2 regions of the Paenibacillus sp. MMO-58 genome follow, and region 1 is predicted to be linked to the other one. Evidence: riboswitches for the same ligand, from Rfam matches in the RefSeq annotation. Region 1 holds a riboswitch; the other holds the start of a gene.
The links. Region 1 has a riboswitch for ZMP and ZTP ahead of rpiB (ribose 5-phosphate isomerase B). Riboswitches for the same ligand answer to the same signal wherever they lie in the genome.
Positions count from the first base shown of each region.

Region 1 (8,065 bases):
CGGCCACGCTTATTCCGCGGCCGGAAACGGAGCTGCTCGTCGAGGCCGTGCTTGAGGCGGCCGATAAGCTGTGGCCGCCGGAAGGGGCTGAAGCGCCGACGGTAGTTGACGTCGGCACAGGCACCGGCGCCATCGGCGTGACGCTTGCTTCGCAGCGTCCGCGTTGGCGCGTAAGCGCGTCCGATCTGTCGCCGGACGCGCTTGCGGTCGCCCGCTCGAACGCGGCCCGCCATGAGGCGGCGGGGCAAATGGCGTTCGTGCAGGGCGACCTGCTGGCGCCGTTTGCGAAGCGCGGCGCCGCAGGGGCGGCACTCGATGCGGAGGACATCCGCATCGATGTGCTTGTGTCCAATCCGCCGTATATTCCGGCGGATGATCTTGAGGGCCTCCAGCCCGAGGTGCGCGATTACGAGCCGCGCCTCGCCCTGGACGGCGGGGCGGACGGGCTGGATCCGTACCGCCGCATGGTGGAGCAGCTGCCCTCTCTTGCGCAGCTGCCGCGTATTGTCGCCTTCGAGCTTGGCATGGGCCAAGCCCAGGACGTTGCGGAGCTGCTGCGGAATGTCGGCGAATGGGACGACATCCGCATCATTACCGACTATGGCGGTATCGAGCGGCATGTTATCGCTGTCCGCACAAAAGAATAACTTCTAAAAACACGCTGTTGGCGCATCATCCGATGCCGGCAGCGTGTTTTTTGTTAACTCTGCTGCAACACGGAAAAATCGCGTTATAGCCCCCTAACCGCGCCGCAGCCGCTCTTACTCCCTCCCCTCACCGGCCTCATGTCTTATGAAAACAACTCTATCATTTTCATTTTTCCTACTAGGTTTATAGAGCCGGGAACGCGGACATAATGACGGATAGATACGTTCCGGAACGCAAGCTGATGCACCGACGGGTGCGATCGAGAGGAGCTTGTGTTATGATCAACCGCACTAATTCCCTTTTTTATTTCCGTAAATCTTATGCTTTGTTGGTTATCGTTTTGTTTGTTCTTGTGATGAGCTGGGAGCAGCAGCGTACGGATGCGGCTGTGGTCGATACGATTATTCCGCAAGATTCCATTCGTCTGCGCATCTTGGCAAATTCGGACTCCCCTGCCGACCAGGCCGTAAAGCGTGTTGTCCGCGATGCCGTGGTGAAAGCCATGGATACTTGGGTAACGGGTCCGCAAACGATAGAAGAAGCGCGCCAAACGGTGCTTGATCATATGAGCGAAATCGAAGGTATTGTCGCCGACGTGCTGACAAGCCGCGGGTTTGATTATAGCTATCATGCAGAGCTTGGCCAGGTTCCGTTCCCGACAAAAATGTACAGCAACGAAGTGTATCCGGCAGGCAACTATGAAGCTCTCCTGATTACGCTTGGCGAAGGCAAAGGCCAAAACTGGTGGTGCGTGCTGTTCCCGCCTCTGTGCTTCATTGACGCAGCAACGGGCGAAGCCGCTGCAGCCGATCCGGACGCTGATGCCGCGAAAGCAGAGACGGTAAAAACGGCTTCCGCCGACCATAAAGATAACGTAAAGGCTGAAAAAGCTTCTGACGGCAAAGCAGACAAATCCGATGCTTCCGTTCAAAAATCGCAAGACGAGAACAAGCAAGGGGAAGCGCCAAAAGCGAAGTTTTTCCTTCTGGAAATCATTGAGCAATTCATCAACTGGCTGAAAAGCCTTTTCTAATACAAGCTGCCCGCGGCGGTTCTTTCAAGGCGCATAGTCGCCCTGCGAAGGGCCGCCGCTCCGCAATTCAGAACGTATATGCTATAATGGGGGCAGTTAGATAAGGAACGATTACTTTCGAATAGCAGGGATTGAAGGATAGAGATGACAACAACGAAGGTTTGGCGGGTTGCGGAGGCGGCTCCTGCCGATGCGCTGGCCGGACAATTGGAGGAAGCGGCCGTGCTGCTGAGGGATGGGGAGCTAGTTGCTTTTCCGACCGAAACGGTATACGGACTAGGTGCCGATGCCCGGAACACAAAGGCGGTTGAGGGCATATTCAAGGCAAAAGGCCGGCCGTCGGATAATCCTCTTATCGTGCATATCGCGGATGAAGGTCAGCTGGCGGAGCTTGCGCTTCCTTATCCCGAGCTTGCGACTAGGCTGATGAAAAAATTCTGGCCGGGTCCTCTTACGATCGTGCTGCCGGTACGCACAGGTGCGGTATCTCCGCTTGTTACGGCAGGGCTCGCGACCGTCGGCATCCGGATGCCGGACCATCCGGCCGCGCTTGCCCTCATTCGGCAATCCGGCTGTCCGGTGGCCGCACCCAGCGCGAACCGCTCCGGCCGTCCCAGCCCTACGCTTGCAGCGCATGTGCTGGAGGATCTGGCCGGGAAAATCAGCGGCATCGTAGACGGAGGCGCGACGGGTGTTGGACTGGAATCAACCGTTATTGAGCTGCAGGATTCGAATACCATCCGTATTCTCCGCCCCGGAGGAATTACGGCCGAGCAGCTGCATAGCGCAGCTCCCGAGGCGGTAATCGATGCTCCTGCGGCAGCGAATCCGGATGTAACGGAGGCCCCGCGCTCGCCTGGCATGAAATATACGCATTATGCTCCGCAAGGTGATCTTCAGATCGTTATAGGCGAATCCGCAAACGCGGTAAGCTTTATTCGGGAGCAGCTCAACCTTTCGAAAACAGCGTCTTTGAAGACCGGCGTTCTGACTTTCGACGAGAGAGCAGACGCTTACGAGGCCGATCTGGTCCTCAGTTACGGCAGCGAGCTGCATCCGGAGCAAGCGGCGCATAGCCTGTATGCCGCACTTCGCCGGTTTGACTCGGAAGGCGTGCAGCGCATTTGGGCGGAAGGCTGCTCCGAGGAAGGGATCGGTCTTGCTCTGATGAACCGTTTGGCGAAAGCAGCGGGGCATCGCATCGTCCGCGTATAGAGTAGTATGTTTGTCCCCTTGTCCGCATATCTTGGTTAAGAATGGATGTGGACATGGGGGCGATAGCGTGACTGATGCAACTTTGCAAGCCGGACAATTCGCGACACTGCTCATTATGGCGGTTGCGCTTGGCATGGATGCTTTTTCGTTAGGAATCGGAATCGGGCTGAAGGGGATTCGCCTGCGCGATGTGCTCCGGTTAAGCAGCATTATCGCGTTATTCCATGTGCTGATGCCTCTTGGCGGCATATACGCCGGACATTTTGTCAGCGGACTGCTTGGCCATGTTGCGACGATGGCCGCAGGCGTGCTGCTGCTTTTGCTTGGCGGGCACATGATTTACAGCTCGCTCAAAGGGGAATCGGCCCAAACAATGGACTACCGTTCCTCGGTCGGAACGTTCTTGTTTGCGTTCAGCGTCAGCATCGACTCCTTCTCCGTTGGCGTGACATTGGGCATGTTCGAAGCCGATATTTTGCTGACGGTGTTATTGTTTGGCTTTTTCGGCGGGCTGATGTCCGTACTGGGACTGCTGCTCGGACGCCGGGTCAGCGAGAATCTGGGCGGCTACGGGGAGGCGCTCGGCGGGGCGATCTTGCTCATTTTCGGACTTTTATTTATATTTTAATACATCAATGAAATCAGCCTTACCAGAAAGGGGAATGCAGCATGACGCGCATCTTGTTTGTTTGTACCGGCAATACCTGCCGTTCGCCGATGGCCGAAGCCATGCTGAGGACGATGGCGGAGCAGAAGGGGATTTCGCTGGAGGTTCGTTCCGCCGGAGTATCTACCATTGACGGACTGCCGATCTCGTCCCATGCGGCTACAACGCTGCGGGGCAAATCGGTCGAGCACCGCGGCTCGTCGCGCGCACTAAGCGGAGAAGCCGTTGCTTGGGCGGATCTCATTCTGACGATGACAGCCGGACACAAACGCGGCTTGCTCAACTACTTCCCTGAAGCCGTGGATAAAGCCTATACGCTCAAGGAATACGTGAACCAGGATACGGCTGTTCAGGCAGACATTGAAGAGCTCGAACGCCTGTATACGGAAATGCATATGAAGCAGGTGCTGGGCCAGCAGCTGTCGACAGCGGAGCGTTCGCGTCTTCTGGAGCTGGAGCGCCGGATCCCAAGCTTCGATATCGCCGATCCGTTCGGTGGAACGCTTGGCATGTACGAAAGCTGCGCCAAAGAAATCGAAGAGAGCCTGAAGGCCCTCCTTCGAATGCTTCAAAAGGGATGATATTCCATGCCGGAAATAGGCCCGATTTATGCGTATATTTGATTGATTTTCACGGTTGAATAAGCTATCATGAAGGTAACAAAGACGGTTTCCGATGTAACTGGCGACGGAAGTGGGTAACCACGGTGGAGCATCGGAACATACGGCCGGTCGCCTGGGCAAAGAGCAGCATGCTAGTGATAGCATGTCATGCTCTTTTTTCGTCTTTTTGAGGATTTTAGGTATAATAAGTCCGTATGATTCGACAACTAGCAGGAGGGTTTTGCGTTGAAAATTGCAATTGGTGCAGATCATGCGGGTTACCGTCTGAAAGATGAAATTGTTCCGTTTCTTTTATCGCTTGGTCATGAAATTGAAGACTTGGGCTGCGACTGCAGCCAGTCGGTGGATTATCCCGATTATGCGCTGCCTGTGGCAGACAGAGTGGCCGGCGGTCAGGCTGACCGCGGCATTCTGATTTGCGGCACGGGTATCGGCATGTCAATCGCGGCGAACAAAGTTCCGGGTATCCGCTGCGCGCTGGTGCATGATATGTTTTCGGCACAAGCAACCCGCGAGCATAACGATACAAACGTGCTTGCGATGGGCGAGCGTATTATCGGCCCGGGTCTTGCACAGGAAATTGTCCGCATCTGGTTGGAAACGCCGTTCTCTAACGGCGAGCGCCATGTCGGGCGTGTCCGGAAAGTGAAGGAAATCGAGCAGCAGTATACGGTACATCCTTAGGTCCATGCTTTCGAAGCAAGAATTATCATTAACCGCTTAATTAACAGGCCATTGGTGTAATTAATCCTTAAGCGATTCGCGTGATCATTCTTTGTATTCATAGGAGGTATGTACAATGAACAATCAAAAGGAAACCATTACTATTGCAGCCGATGTGGAGACTATTGTTCGGGAGCTTGTTGTAGCGGGAGGACTGAGAGCCGGCCAGCTGCTGGTTATCGGCACCAGCACAAGCGAGGTGCTTGGCGAGCGGATCGGAACTTCGGGAACGGTCGAGACGGCCGCTCAGATCTATGCAGGCATTGAAGCGGTCCGGAAGGATGTAGGCTTTTATCCGGTATATCAATGCTGCGAGCATTTGAACCGGGCGCTTGTCCTTCCCCGCGAGGCAGCGGACAAGTACGGGCTGGAAGAGGTTGCGGCCGTTCCCGTTCCGAAGGCAGGCGGTTCAATGGCCGCTTACGCCTTCCGGCATTTGCCTAATGCTTGTCTGGTTGAGACGGTTCAGGCACATGCGGGCATCGATATCGGCGATACCTTTATCGGCATGCATCTGCGCCGGGTTGCCGTTCCGGTCAGACCGTCAATCCTGTCGATTGGCGCAGCCCATGTCACGATGGCTTTTTCGCGGCCTAAGCTGATTGGCGGTGCACGCGCGGTATACACCTTGGAAGACAGCGGCCTGGCGTCAGAGCAGACGTCAGGAACTTGCGACTAATTATATTTAGGAGGCTTTTCACAATGGAAAACTTACGTAACCAAGATCCTGAAGTATTAAAGGCAATGGGCCTTGAGCTGCAGCGCCAACGCGACAACATCGAACTGATCGCATCCGAGAACATCGTAAGCGAAGCGGTTCTGGAAGCTATGGGTTCGGTCCTGACGAATAAATATGCAGAAGGCTACCCTGGCAAACGTTTCTACGGCGGCTGCGAGCATGTGGACATTGTGGAAGACATCGCACGCGAACGCGCGAAAGAAATCTTTGGCGCCGAGCATGCGAACGTTCAGCCTCACTCCGGCGCGCAAGCAAACATGGCGGTATACCTTGCCGTCCTCAAACCAGGCGATACGGTTCTTGGCATGAACCTGGCTCACGGCGGTCACTTGACGCACGGCAGCCCGGTTAACGCATCCGGTCTTTTGTACAACTTCGTTGCTTATGGCGTAGAAGAAGATACATTTACGATCAACTATGATGAAGTTCGCAAAGCGGCCTTCAAACACCGTCCTCGTCTGATCGTTGCCGGCGCGAGCGCATACCCGCGTACAATCGATTTCGAGAAGCTTGGCCAAATCGCTCAAGACGTAGGCGCATTGTTCATGGTGGATATGGCTCATATCGCGGGTCTTGTTGCAGCAGGTCTGCATCCAAACCCGGTGCCTCATGCGCACTTTGTTACAACAACAACTCACAAAACGCTCCGCGGTCCTCGCGGCGGTATGATTCTATGCCGTCAGCCTTGGGCAGCGGCAATCGATAAAGCGGTATTCCCTGGTTCGCAGGGCGGTCCTCTGATGCACATTATTGCAGCAAAAGCCGTAGCATTTGGCGAAGCGCTTCAACCATCCTTCAAAGAATACGCGCAAAAAGTAGTAAGCAACGCAAAAGTATTGTCCGAGACGCTGATTGCGGAAGGCATTAACATCGTTTCCGGCGGCACTGACAACCACTTGATGCTGATTGACACGCGCAGCCTGAACATCACGGGTCGCGACGCTGAGCATGTTCTTGACTCGATCGGTATTACGGCGAATAAAAACGCGATTCCATTCGATCCAACAAGCCCGTTTGTAACTAGCGGTATCCGTCTCGGTACTCCGGCTGCAACTTCCCGCGGCATGGACGAGAAAGCCATGAAAACAATCGGCGAAATTATCGCTATGACGCTGAAGAGCCCGAAAGACGAAGCGGTATTGGCTAAAGCAACCGGCATGGTTCGCGACCTGACTGCTCAATTCCCGCTTTACCCGAACATGAAATACTAATAACTATCGTTGCAAAAGAGGCTGTTCCCAAAGGTCAATCGACCGCTTGGGAACAGCCTCTTTTTTTATTTGTGCCATAGATATAGTAAATTCGCTAAGCAGGTATAGAAGTAATGGAATTGTTCGTTATTTATCTGTTCTCTATGATTTGAAAGAGAAGCATTAGCAGTACGATAGCCGTTAAGCCTTGGTGTTATGAATTAAGTTAAGGCGAATGCAGCATGATATATAAGCGGGTTCCACGAAACTACATAACTCGTCAAAATTCGACAAATTCAGAAATGTAATTTCTGGGGCGTGACAAATCATTATAAATTATGTATATTTGTTAATGGTATATTAATTAACATTACTTTTGTACTAATTTGGCCTGAACATTTGTAAAACAGGGTGATTGAACATATGTTCATTGATAATTATTCAATGTTTCGTATTAATTCTCGCATTGTTTAATTATGTAATGTCAGATTATTACAATAGAAAGCAAGAGGAGAACATCCAGGGGAGGAAGTAAAATGTCGAAGAAGAAGTATGGCTTTACCATGATTTCCGTACTGCTTGCACTAGCTCTCGTAGCCGTCGGCTGTACACCTAAGCAAGAGTCCGGAAGCAGCGAAGGCTCTGTATTCCGCATGAACCTTGCAACTGAACCGCCGTCCCTTGACCCGGCTCAGGTCCAAGACCAAGTGTCTGCAACTGTAGTAAACGGTTTGTTTGAAGGTCTTACTCGCAAAGACGAGAAGGGCGATGTTGTTCCAGCTGTCGCTAAAGAGTGGAAAATCTCCGATGACGGCAAAACATACACGTTCACCATTCGCGATGACGCGAAATGGAGCAACGGTGATCCAGTAACTGCAGGTGACTTCGAATACGCTTGGAAGCGTGCTCTTGATCCAAACCTGAAACCGGCAGCATCCGCATATGCTTACCAGCTGTACTACATCAAGAATGCGGAAGCTTACAACACTGGCACTGACGGCAGCGTGAAAGCTGACGATGTTGGTGTTAAAGCGATTGACGATCACACGCTGCAAGTTGAGCTGAACTCGCCAACTCCTTATTTCCTTGGTCTGATGTCCTTCACGGTCTTCTATCCGGTTCACAAATCGGTTAAAGAAAACGAGCAATGGGCTACTGACGTTTCGACTTTGGTATCCAACGGTCCGTTCAAAATCAGCGAATGGAAAAAGAACAACTCCATTACAA
Region 1 is NZ_JBBCVY010000007.1:23,149-31,213, reverse strand. Features, by position in the region: gene prmC (peptide chain release factor N(5)-glutamine methyltransferase) at 1-647, shown strand, start outside; gene spoIIR (stage II sporulation protein R) at 926-1,681, shown strand; gene WFJ73_RS20390 (L-threonylcarbamoyladenylate synthase) at 1,826-2,896, shown strand; gene WFJ73_RS20385 (manganese efflux pump MntP) at 3,012-3,524, shown strand; gene WFJ73_RS20380 (low molecular weight protein arginine phosphatase) at 3,566-4,144, shown strand; ZMP/ZTP riboswitch at 4,231-4,311, shown strand; gene rpiB (ribose 5-phosphate isomerase B) at 4,412-4,870, shown strand; gene WFJ73_RS20370 (TIGR01440 family protein) at 4,986-5,588, shown strand; gene glyA (serine hydroxymethyltransferase) at 5,612-6,859, shown strand; gene WFJ73_RS20360 (peptide ABC transporter substrate-binding protein) at 7,375-8,065, shown strand, end outside.

Region 2 (8,065 bases), on a different contig from region 1:
GTTATTCGAAAAAGTTTAGGCCCTTATTCCGGCCAATTTGACTTGCCTGGGGGACGACTAGAAGTATCGGAGTCCTTAGAGCAAGGCTTAAAAAGGGAGTTTAACGAAGAAACAGGATTCAAAGTCAAAGAACTTAACAATATTGGTGTTTGTGATTTTTCTGTGTTATGGACACTACAGGATGACTCTACTGAGTTCGTGCATCATATTGCGATTTTGTATGAGGTTATTGTCGCGGGAATAATTGGGGAAGCCGTGGTTCAATTCGATGGACAGGACTCAAATGGTTACGACTGGATTTCAATCGATGAGGTTACGCCGATAAATTCATCACCGTTGGTCCAGCAAGCAATCGAATGGTTTCGTACGAAGACAATCCCCGTTAGTAGAAGTTCATATGACTACAGATCTGTACGCTAACTAGAAACGATAGTCAGATGGAGGCAAAATGAAACGGATTTGAAAAGGATTATAACTGATTTTGACATTTAAGGGGCCATAGCGACAGGGTTCTTGAAGTCAAAGATTGAATTAGTGCAGCAGCCGGCAAACAATGCTCGGCTGCTTTATATTGAACTAAAGGGAGTTTCGCGGAACTTTTAAAGATCCGAAGATTGAGAAAGATAGAATTGGGCATGCGGACCAGACAACAGCATAAGCTGCCGCGTTACTCTATGGGGTCCGACATTCCTGGTATTCGAACTCGTCGATTTTGCCCGACGTTAAGAGATAATAGATGGTTGCTTCTTTATGGTATGAAGTTTGTCTCGATATGCGGTTGTTGCGCTGCTGAAGATCAGAGTAGCGGGCCGGATAATCATAGTGCACAAGATGATTTGCGGCCGTAACGTCGAGACCGGTATTAACAGAATCCGTAATAAGCAGAACGGTAGATTCCGGGAATTTATTAAATCTGTCTATAAGTTCATTGACCTCATGGATGGAGAGCTGTTTCGTCATAATAAAAACGCCTTTGATGTCCTCGTCCGCAGAAAGCTCGTCTAATAACAGGGCGGTAACGGCATTCGACTTGGAGATGACAACCGCCTTTTCCCTTTTGTCACTTACATCTCGGATGATGGACTTCAGCATGCTAATTTTTTGCGGATTCCGGTTGCACATAAGCGCCATTTGCTCTTTGATCGCCATGAGCTGTTTTTTTTCAAAAATGGAGGAGGCCCGGCCATCTCGCTCGGAGGCCGTAAAGTAATTATTCAATAGTTTCAAGTATTCAGTTTCATATTCGGGCTCCAAGGATACGACGATCTGTTTTTCAGTAATGTTCATGATATCAGTCATCCTTCCTTTTCTTATTCTTTAAATAATAGCAATTTAACTTATGATAAGGTTCTCTCGACGAAACGGCAAGCTTCATAAAATGGAATTTTACAAATGCTACGGCAAGAAATTGCCTTCAACGGCCGGACAAACGTAACAATTTCATAGCTGAGACATACACATAAGGTATAACATCTTTACTTCAGTGACTATTCTAACTATAATCACAGTAAACATTTGGAATGTGTGACTGGCGTAAACGTGGAGACCCACGAGGGAGCACATATTGTCATATGCCGTACGCCTGGGCAGAGGTAAGGGAGAGGTATCCCTTACCTCTGTGTGTTTTAGGAGGTAAGAATGATGGTCCTGAGAGAATGCGCTCGATCTGATTTTTAAAAATTCGAAATAGAAGTGTGCTGGATTACCAATCAGATTCATTCAGGGAGGAAATAACATGCTATACGAGTTGCGAATCTATACGATTTACGAAGGAAGAATGGATGCCATTCAAGACAGATTTAAGGAGCATACGTTTAGAATTTTTACAAGACTGGGAATGAAGGTCGTGAGTTTCTGGATAGATGCAACAGGCAAAAACAAACTATATTATGTGATGGAATTTAAGGATATGGCGCAGCGTCAAATGCTATGGGAGCAGTTTAAGAAAGACATCGAATGGATTCAAGTTAAACGCAATTCGGAAGAAAACGGAGGGCTCATAGTCGAAAAAATTGATGAATATTTTATGAATCAAGCTGAATTTTTCAGATTGGGAAATTGAACTAACGAAGAACTATAGCTAAATGAATATAGCGGCAGCCGATCAGCGATCAGCTGCCGCTTTTATTGAACGAAAGGGCAGTATGGCGTGATTGCACACTTTTAATTTCATGAGAGAAATAACTGGGATTCAATGCAAGTAACGATCAATCGTTTGTGCTACGTGCTAACAAATGTTTAAGGTTATCATCGATAAATTGATTATCGGCACTGTTGATTCCGCGGCCGGCAAAATGGCCCCAGATCGACGGGATTGGTTTAAAGACTGCATGAGGTATACGACTAGCCTCGTATTCATTATCGTCCGCTGTGCAGAAGAGGTCTGTGCTTCCCGGCATGATATAGGTAAGAGCTTTGATGCTCTTAAGTGCCTTATCGAAATCTCCGTTATAGGAGGGGTTCGCGCTAATATCGGCATGCTGCCCTGTCCATAACATGGCTAGGACATTATGCGGATCCATTTTCATAAAGCTATCCTCCCAGACGCCGGCCACAAAATCTTCCAAGGAGTCAAATCCCATCTCACGATAAAGCTCCTCTCTATAAAACGCATGCGATAATCCCCATCCCGCATAGACCCGGCCAACGGCACGCATGTCTGCAAAAGTCAACTGGTCTAGCTTGCTTGAATCGAAACCAACTGCCGATAACAGCGCAGCTTTCAGACTGTTCAAGACAACAAATGTATGAGGCCAGGGCTTGGCAATTCCCGCGAAAGGCGCTATTCGTTCTACCATCTCCGGGTAACTTGCCCCCCATTGAAATGCCTGAATACCTCCAAGGGACCATCCAACAACGAGAACAATCTTTTGAATGCCGAACTTTTCGGTAATCAGCCGATGCTGGAGCATTACATTGTCATAGACGGTCACCTGCGGAAAGTTCGCACGGTCGAATGGCGGAGGCGTGTTACTAGGGGACGAAGATAATCCGTTTCCGAGCAGGTTTGGAACGATGATGAAATATTTCTCGGGATCAAGGGCCATCCCACTCCCAATCAACCATTCATTTTGAACATGCTGGTCGCCAAAAGCAGTAGGATAGACAATGACATTGTCTTTCTTCTCATTCAGCATCCCGTAAGTCTTATAAGCTAGAAAAGCGTTCGGTAAAGTCACACCGGATTGCAAAGAAACGTCACCCAATTCAAAAGTTTCATACTCCATCGTGTTGTTTGCTCCTTTCAAAATCAAAGCATACTTTTAAATTTGTATTTCTTGTTGTTAGTATAGATCCGTGATATCCTCAATAAAAGTGAATGGAATTCATAGTAGTATTCAATAATTTTGAAGGTTAAGGAGGGTCAAATAATGGAGTTGCGCCAACTAAATACGTTCCGCATGGTTGCATCAACATTAAATTTTACTCGGGCTGCCGAAGCGCTGAACTACGTCCCTTCCAACGTCACGATGCAAGTTAAAGCATTGGAGGATGAGCTTGGCGTCCGCCTCTTTGATCGCTTGGGCAAGCAGCTCGTTCTCACTAACTCGGGTAAGCGTTTTTTAAGTCATATTCAAGGCGTTCTCGACAAATTGGATGAAGCTCACAGCGTCGTTCATGACCATGAAAATCTAAGCGGCACCTTAACGATAAGTGCCAATGAGGTTATTTGCGCCTATCGGCTTCCAGCTGTCTTTCGACAGTTTCGTTCGCAGCATCCTGGAGTACGTCTGATCTTCCGCTCCGTTCCGAATCAAGAGCTCAAGCAAACACTCTTTGAGGGAACCGCGGATGTCGTCTATATGCTGGACGAACCGATCCGCTCGACCGCACTTACCGTGGAAACATTGCGTGAAGAAACTTTCCGCTTGTTCGCTGCCCCAGATCATCCGCTCGCAAAGCAAGCTGTGCTAAAGCTTGAGGATTTCCACGGGCAAGTGTTCCTCACCAACGAGAAGGGTTGTCCCTATCGAACGATGTTTGACCGGTCATTTGAGAAAGAGGGCATGGATAGCATTACGTATTTAGAATTTCAAAGTGCTGAGGCCATTAAACAATGTGCGATTTCAGGAATCGGAATTGCCTTTCTTCCGGAAATCGTAACGGAAGCCGAGGTTGAACGCGGCGAGCTAGTTCCCCTTTCATGGCAAATTCCCGACTTGCGCGTTTATACACAGATGTTGTGGCATAAAGACAAGTGGCTTTCCCCAATCGTATTATCTTTCATAGAAGCAGCAAGGGAAGTATTAGCCTTACAAAATGAAAATGATCTGCTGGAAAATGTTTAAAGGAATTAATTTCCCCTCTTTTGCCTATCTCGGGAACGCTGGTGGTTACAGCTTGCGTAATTCGCTTAATATATCTTCAGGCTCAAACCGCTTCATGAAGTCCGGGTTAACGTATGCCGAACGGACGAAGCCACTCTCGTCAATCATGAATGTCGAGGGCACTGGAAGAATCCAACGGCTCGTGGCGTTGTATTCAGCCAGATCGAGACCTAAGCCTTGCTGAAATACGTCTTGTACGTAGAAGGGCACGTCGTATAGGATACGATACATCGCCGCAACCAAACCGTTCCGGTCGCTTAGAACATGGAAACGCAGCTCTTCCTTTTCTATTTGGGACAGCGTGGCATCTGGGCTTTGCGGACTGATTGCGATCAGTTGAGCGCCAAGCTTTTCGATCTCGGGCAGCACTTGCTGATAAGACTTGAGCTGTCTGCTGCAGTAAGGGCACCAGCCTCCACGGTAAAAGGTTAAAACGACAGGGCCTTTGGCCAGCTCATCGTATAAATGGACTGCCCGACCGAGTGCATCCTGCAGGGTGAAATCCTTAGCTTTCTGTCCAACATGAAGACCAAACGGGTCTGGCGATTCCTGTTGCTCCCGGATTAGCCGCGACAGAGCGGCCTGCGCTTCCATCGGCGTATGAGGGTCAAACGTCTTCTTCATCTGCGCTAGTTCTTGATTTAAGGTCATTGTCATTCTCCTTTTTTTATATTTTTATAAACCCAATAACCAGAAAAACGATGCCAATCGCGATGGAGAGGTAACCGGCAACTTTCCTTACAGGACCGCCCCATCTTGCTAATTTGCTTAGAATGGAAATAGAAAAGACTGCGACGGCCACGAGGATCACGCCTTTCCCTAACGAATAGGTCGTCATGAGCAACGCTCCGTGCAACGGACTCCCCTGAAGTGCGATATAACTAATCAGCGCAAAAAAGATGGGAATCGCGCAAGGCGAGATAACAAGCCCGTAAGGAATCCCTAGCTTGAAAGCGGCCAAATTGTTTTGCGGGTGCTGTGGGCGGTTCAGCTTTTGAAAAGTAGGCATTGCGAATGTAATGACACCAAGCAGCTGCAGCCCGGCGAATATGTCAAAGAGGGGCGGAATCCAGGTTAGCAAACGATACTTTTCAACAGCGGGCAGGAACTGATGGCCGAGCAGTGAGATGATCAAACCAAACAATACCGAAGTAACAACCATACCCGAGATAAAGTTGATAGCGATCCGGATGGCTTTTCTTCTCTCTCCGGCAGCTCCTTTCTGTACATAACTTGCAAACATAGCAAGCACGGGCAAATAACAGGCCAATACCGCGCTTACGATTCCGACGATAAACACGAGAATGTAGGTAGAGGCGGAAATTCCGCCTGTAATCGAAAAATGATATAACTCTTCCATTTGTTTCTCCTTTTTCTAGTGGATTTATTGATTAAGTAATTCATACACGCGTTCACGAAGCTTAGGCAGTGAGGGCAAAGTGGCAAATTCCGCTTTCCCATTGATAAGAATCGCTCCGGCACTGAAAATGTTCAGTTCCTGAAGACGCTCAAACTGATCAACCACATGCAATTCCTGAATCTCGATTTGCGGAAACTCGGCCGCGACTTGCTTCACTGCCTTCATCGCTTTTTGACAAATGGAACAGCCCGGTCCAGCTGTTACAACCTCGATTAACAATAGATCTCCTCCTTCTTTTCCTTCTTGATAAAAATCCACCATGCAAAAGGAAGATTTGCATTGATTATAAGGATCGCGCTGTTAAATCCTTGTTAAGTCAGCGAAGCTTCGTAAGAATGCATCTTTGTCCTCGTTTCGCCGAAAAATGTGTGATATCCTATTTTCATTGTCATGGAAGGAAGGAGTGGGTGATATGCGAATCCTCATTGTCGAAGATGAGGAGGATCTTTCACGCGCATTAGCCAAGGGTTTAAGGCGGGAAGGTTATGCGGTGGATATCGCCGCTGACGGGCTAACGGGGTGGGAGCTCGCGGATACCAATGATTATGACTTGATTCTCCTCGACATCAATCTTCCGGAGCTGGATGGGATTTCGCTTTGCCAACGAATTCGCCAGTCCTCGCAGTATAACGATGTTTTTATTCTCATGCTGACAGCCCGCAACCATCCGGATGAGGTGGAGGAAGGGCTTGATTCGGGTGCGGATGATTACCTCCGCAAACCGTTTATGTTCAATGAATTGGTTGCCCGCATCCGGGCGCTTCTTCGCCGGAGCACGTCCGTGAAAAGCCCCGTCCTGCAGTTCGAACGGCTTAGTCTTGATTCAAAGACAAAGGAAGTCTGGCTGGAGAATGTGCTTATCCCATTAACGAAAAAAGAATTTGGTTTGCTCGAATATCTGATGCTGCATCCAGGCGAGGTCGTTTCGTCGGAAAAACTCCTTGAGCATGTTTGGGATATCTTCGCGGATCCTCTTTCATCAACGGTCAGGGTTCACATCAATTCCTTGCGCAAAAAGCTCTCGATCCATGATCCAGAGGCAGGAGAACGATATATTCAGACTGTTCAAGGTTATGGGTATAAATGGGCTCAGAGCCGCGAAAAAGAGGAAACGACATGAAACCATGGAACCGGCTTTCACTGCGTGCAAGATTGACGTTGTTCGCTATTCTATTTTTGGGGATCTTGATCACTCTATATGTGGGGATAGATACTTTATTATCCGTGTACAAGTTTATTCCGGAGATGCAGGGGCGACTCCTAAGCTTGCTTGTCGTATTGGCAGGCATGGTTCTCAGCGCGCAATGGCTCGCAGTGATTATCCTGAAGCCTGTCAAACGAATGAGTGAAACCGCAGCTGGAATAACGGCAGCTACCCTGCACCAACGGCTGGAGATTGACGAGCTTCATGATGAATTGAAGAAGCTAGGGATTGTATTTAATACGATGCTGGATGGACTGGAACACTCTTTTACTCAACAAGCTCGTTTCGTTTCCGCGGCTGCGCATGAATTAAGAACGCCGCTTTCCATCCTTCGAACGAATCTGGAAGTGGCCGGAGACGGTGATAGCATTGATTCAAGCGAATGGAGAGATTATAGGGCGACGACAGAGCGGACGCTTGCCCGCCTAGAATCATTAACGGAGGATTTATTGCTGTTGGCTGACGGTACTTACAATCGGGAAAATAACATGCACAAGGTTGCGGAGCTTGCTGACATTCTTGCGGACGCAACTTCTTTCATGAAACCGATGGCAGACAAATACGGGGTGACACTTCATTTGGCGGAGCCCTGCGATGCCCTTGTTAAGGGGGAAGAAAGCTTCTTATTCCTGGTCTTTCGCAATCTGCTCGACAATGCGATACGGTATAATCGGCCAAATGGGAACGTGACGCTGCAGGTATCGCAGGAAGAGGGACGGATTGTGGTTCGGGTTTCGGACACGGGAAAGGGAATACCCCTTTCATCAAAGGAACTGGTTTTCGAGCGGTTTTACCGACTTGACTCCTCACGGGCACGTCGTCATGGCGGCGCTGGGTTAGGCCTGTCAATCGTTCGCCATTTGCTGTCAATCTCCCAGGGTACCGTTGAACTCGAGTCGAGTTCCAAATCGGGCAGCGTGTTTAAGGTTACCTTGGTCCGGGGTTAAGATGCAGACCAGATACATACCGACAATTTTTTGGACAAGAGTAGAAACGAAAACCTCCATTCGGGCACGAACATTCGTGTAGGATCGGAGGTTTTTGATTGAAGAGGCACTTTTATTCAAGAATATTTACAGGTGCCTGAGAATGGAAACGATTACGCACACTTTG
Region 2 is NZ_JBBCVY010000001.1:495,846-503,910, forward strand. Features, by position in the region: gene WFJ73_RS02110 (NUDIX hydrolase) at 1-420, shown strand, start outside; gene WFJ73_RS02115 (C-terminal helicase domain-containing protein) at 673-1,287, opposite strand; ZMP/ZTP riboswitch at 1,515-1,595, shown strand; gene WFJ73_RS02120 (NIPSNAP family protein) at 1,736-2,062, shown strand; gene WFJ73_RS02125 (alpha/beta fold hydrolase) at 2,208-3,227, opposite strand; gene WFJ73_RS02130 (LysR family transcriptional regulator) at 3,372-4,289, shown strand; gene WFJ73_RS02135 (peroxiredoxin family protein) at 4,335-4,979, opposite strand; gene WFJ73_RS02140 (cytochrome c biogenesis CcdA family protein) at 4,996-5,688, opposite strand; gene WFJ73_RS02145 (thioredoxin family protein) at 5,713-5,967, opposite strand; gene WFJ73_RS02150 (response regulator transcription factor) at 6,161-6,868, shown strand; gene WFJ73_RS02155 (sensor histidine kinase) at 6,865-7,899, shown strand.
Region 2: linked by a shared signal. The riboswitch ahead of WFJ73_RS02120 (NIPSNAP family protein) and the one ahead of rpiB (ribose 5-phosphate isomerase B) in region 1 are both predicted to bind ZMP and ZTP.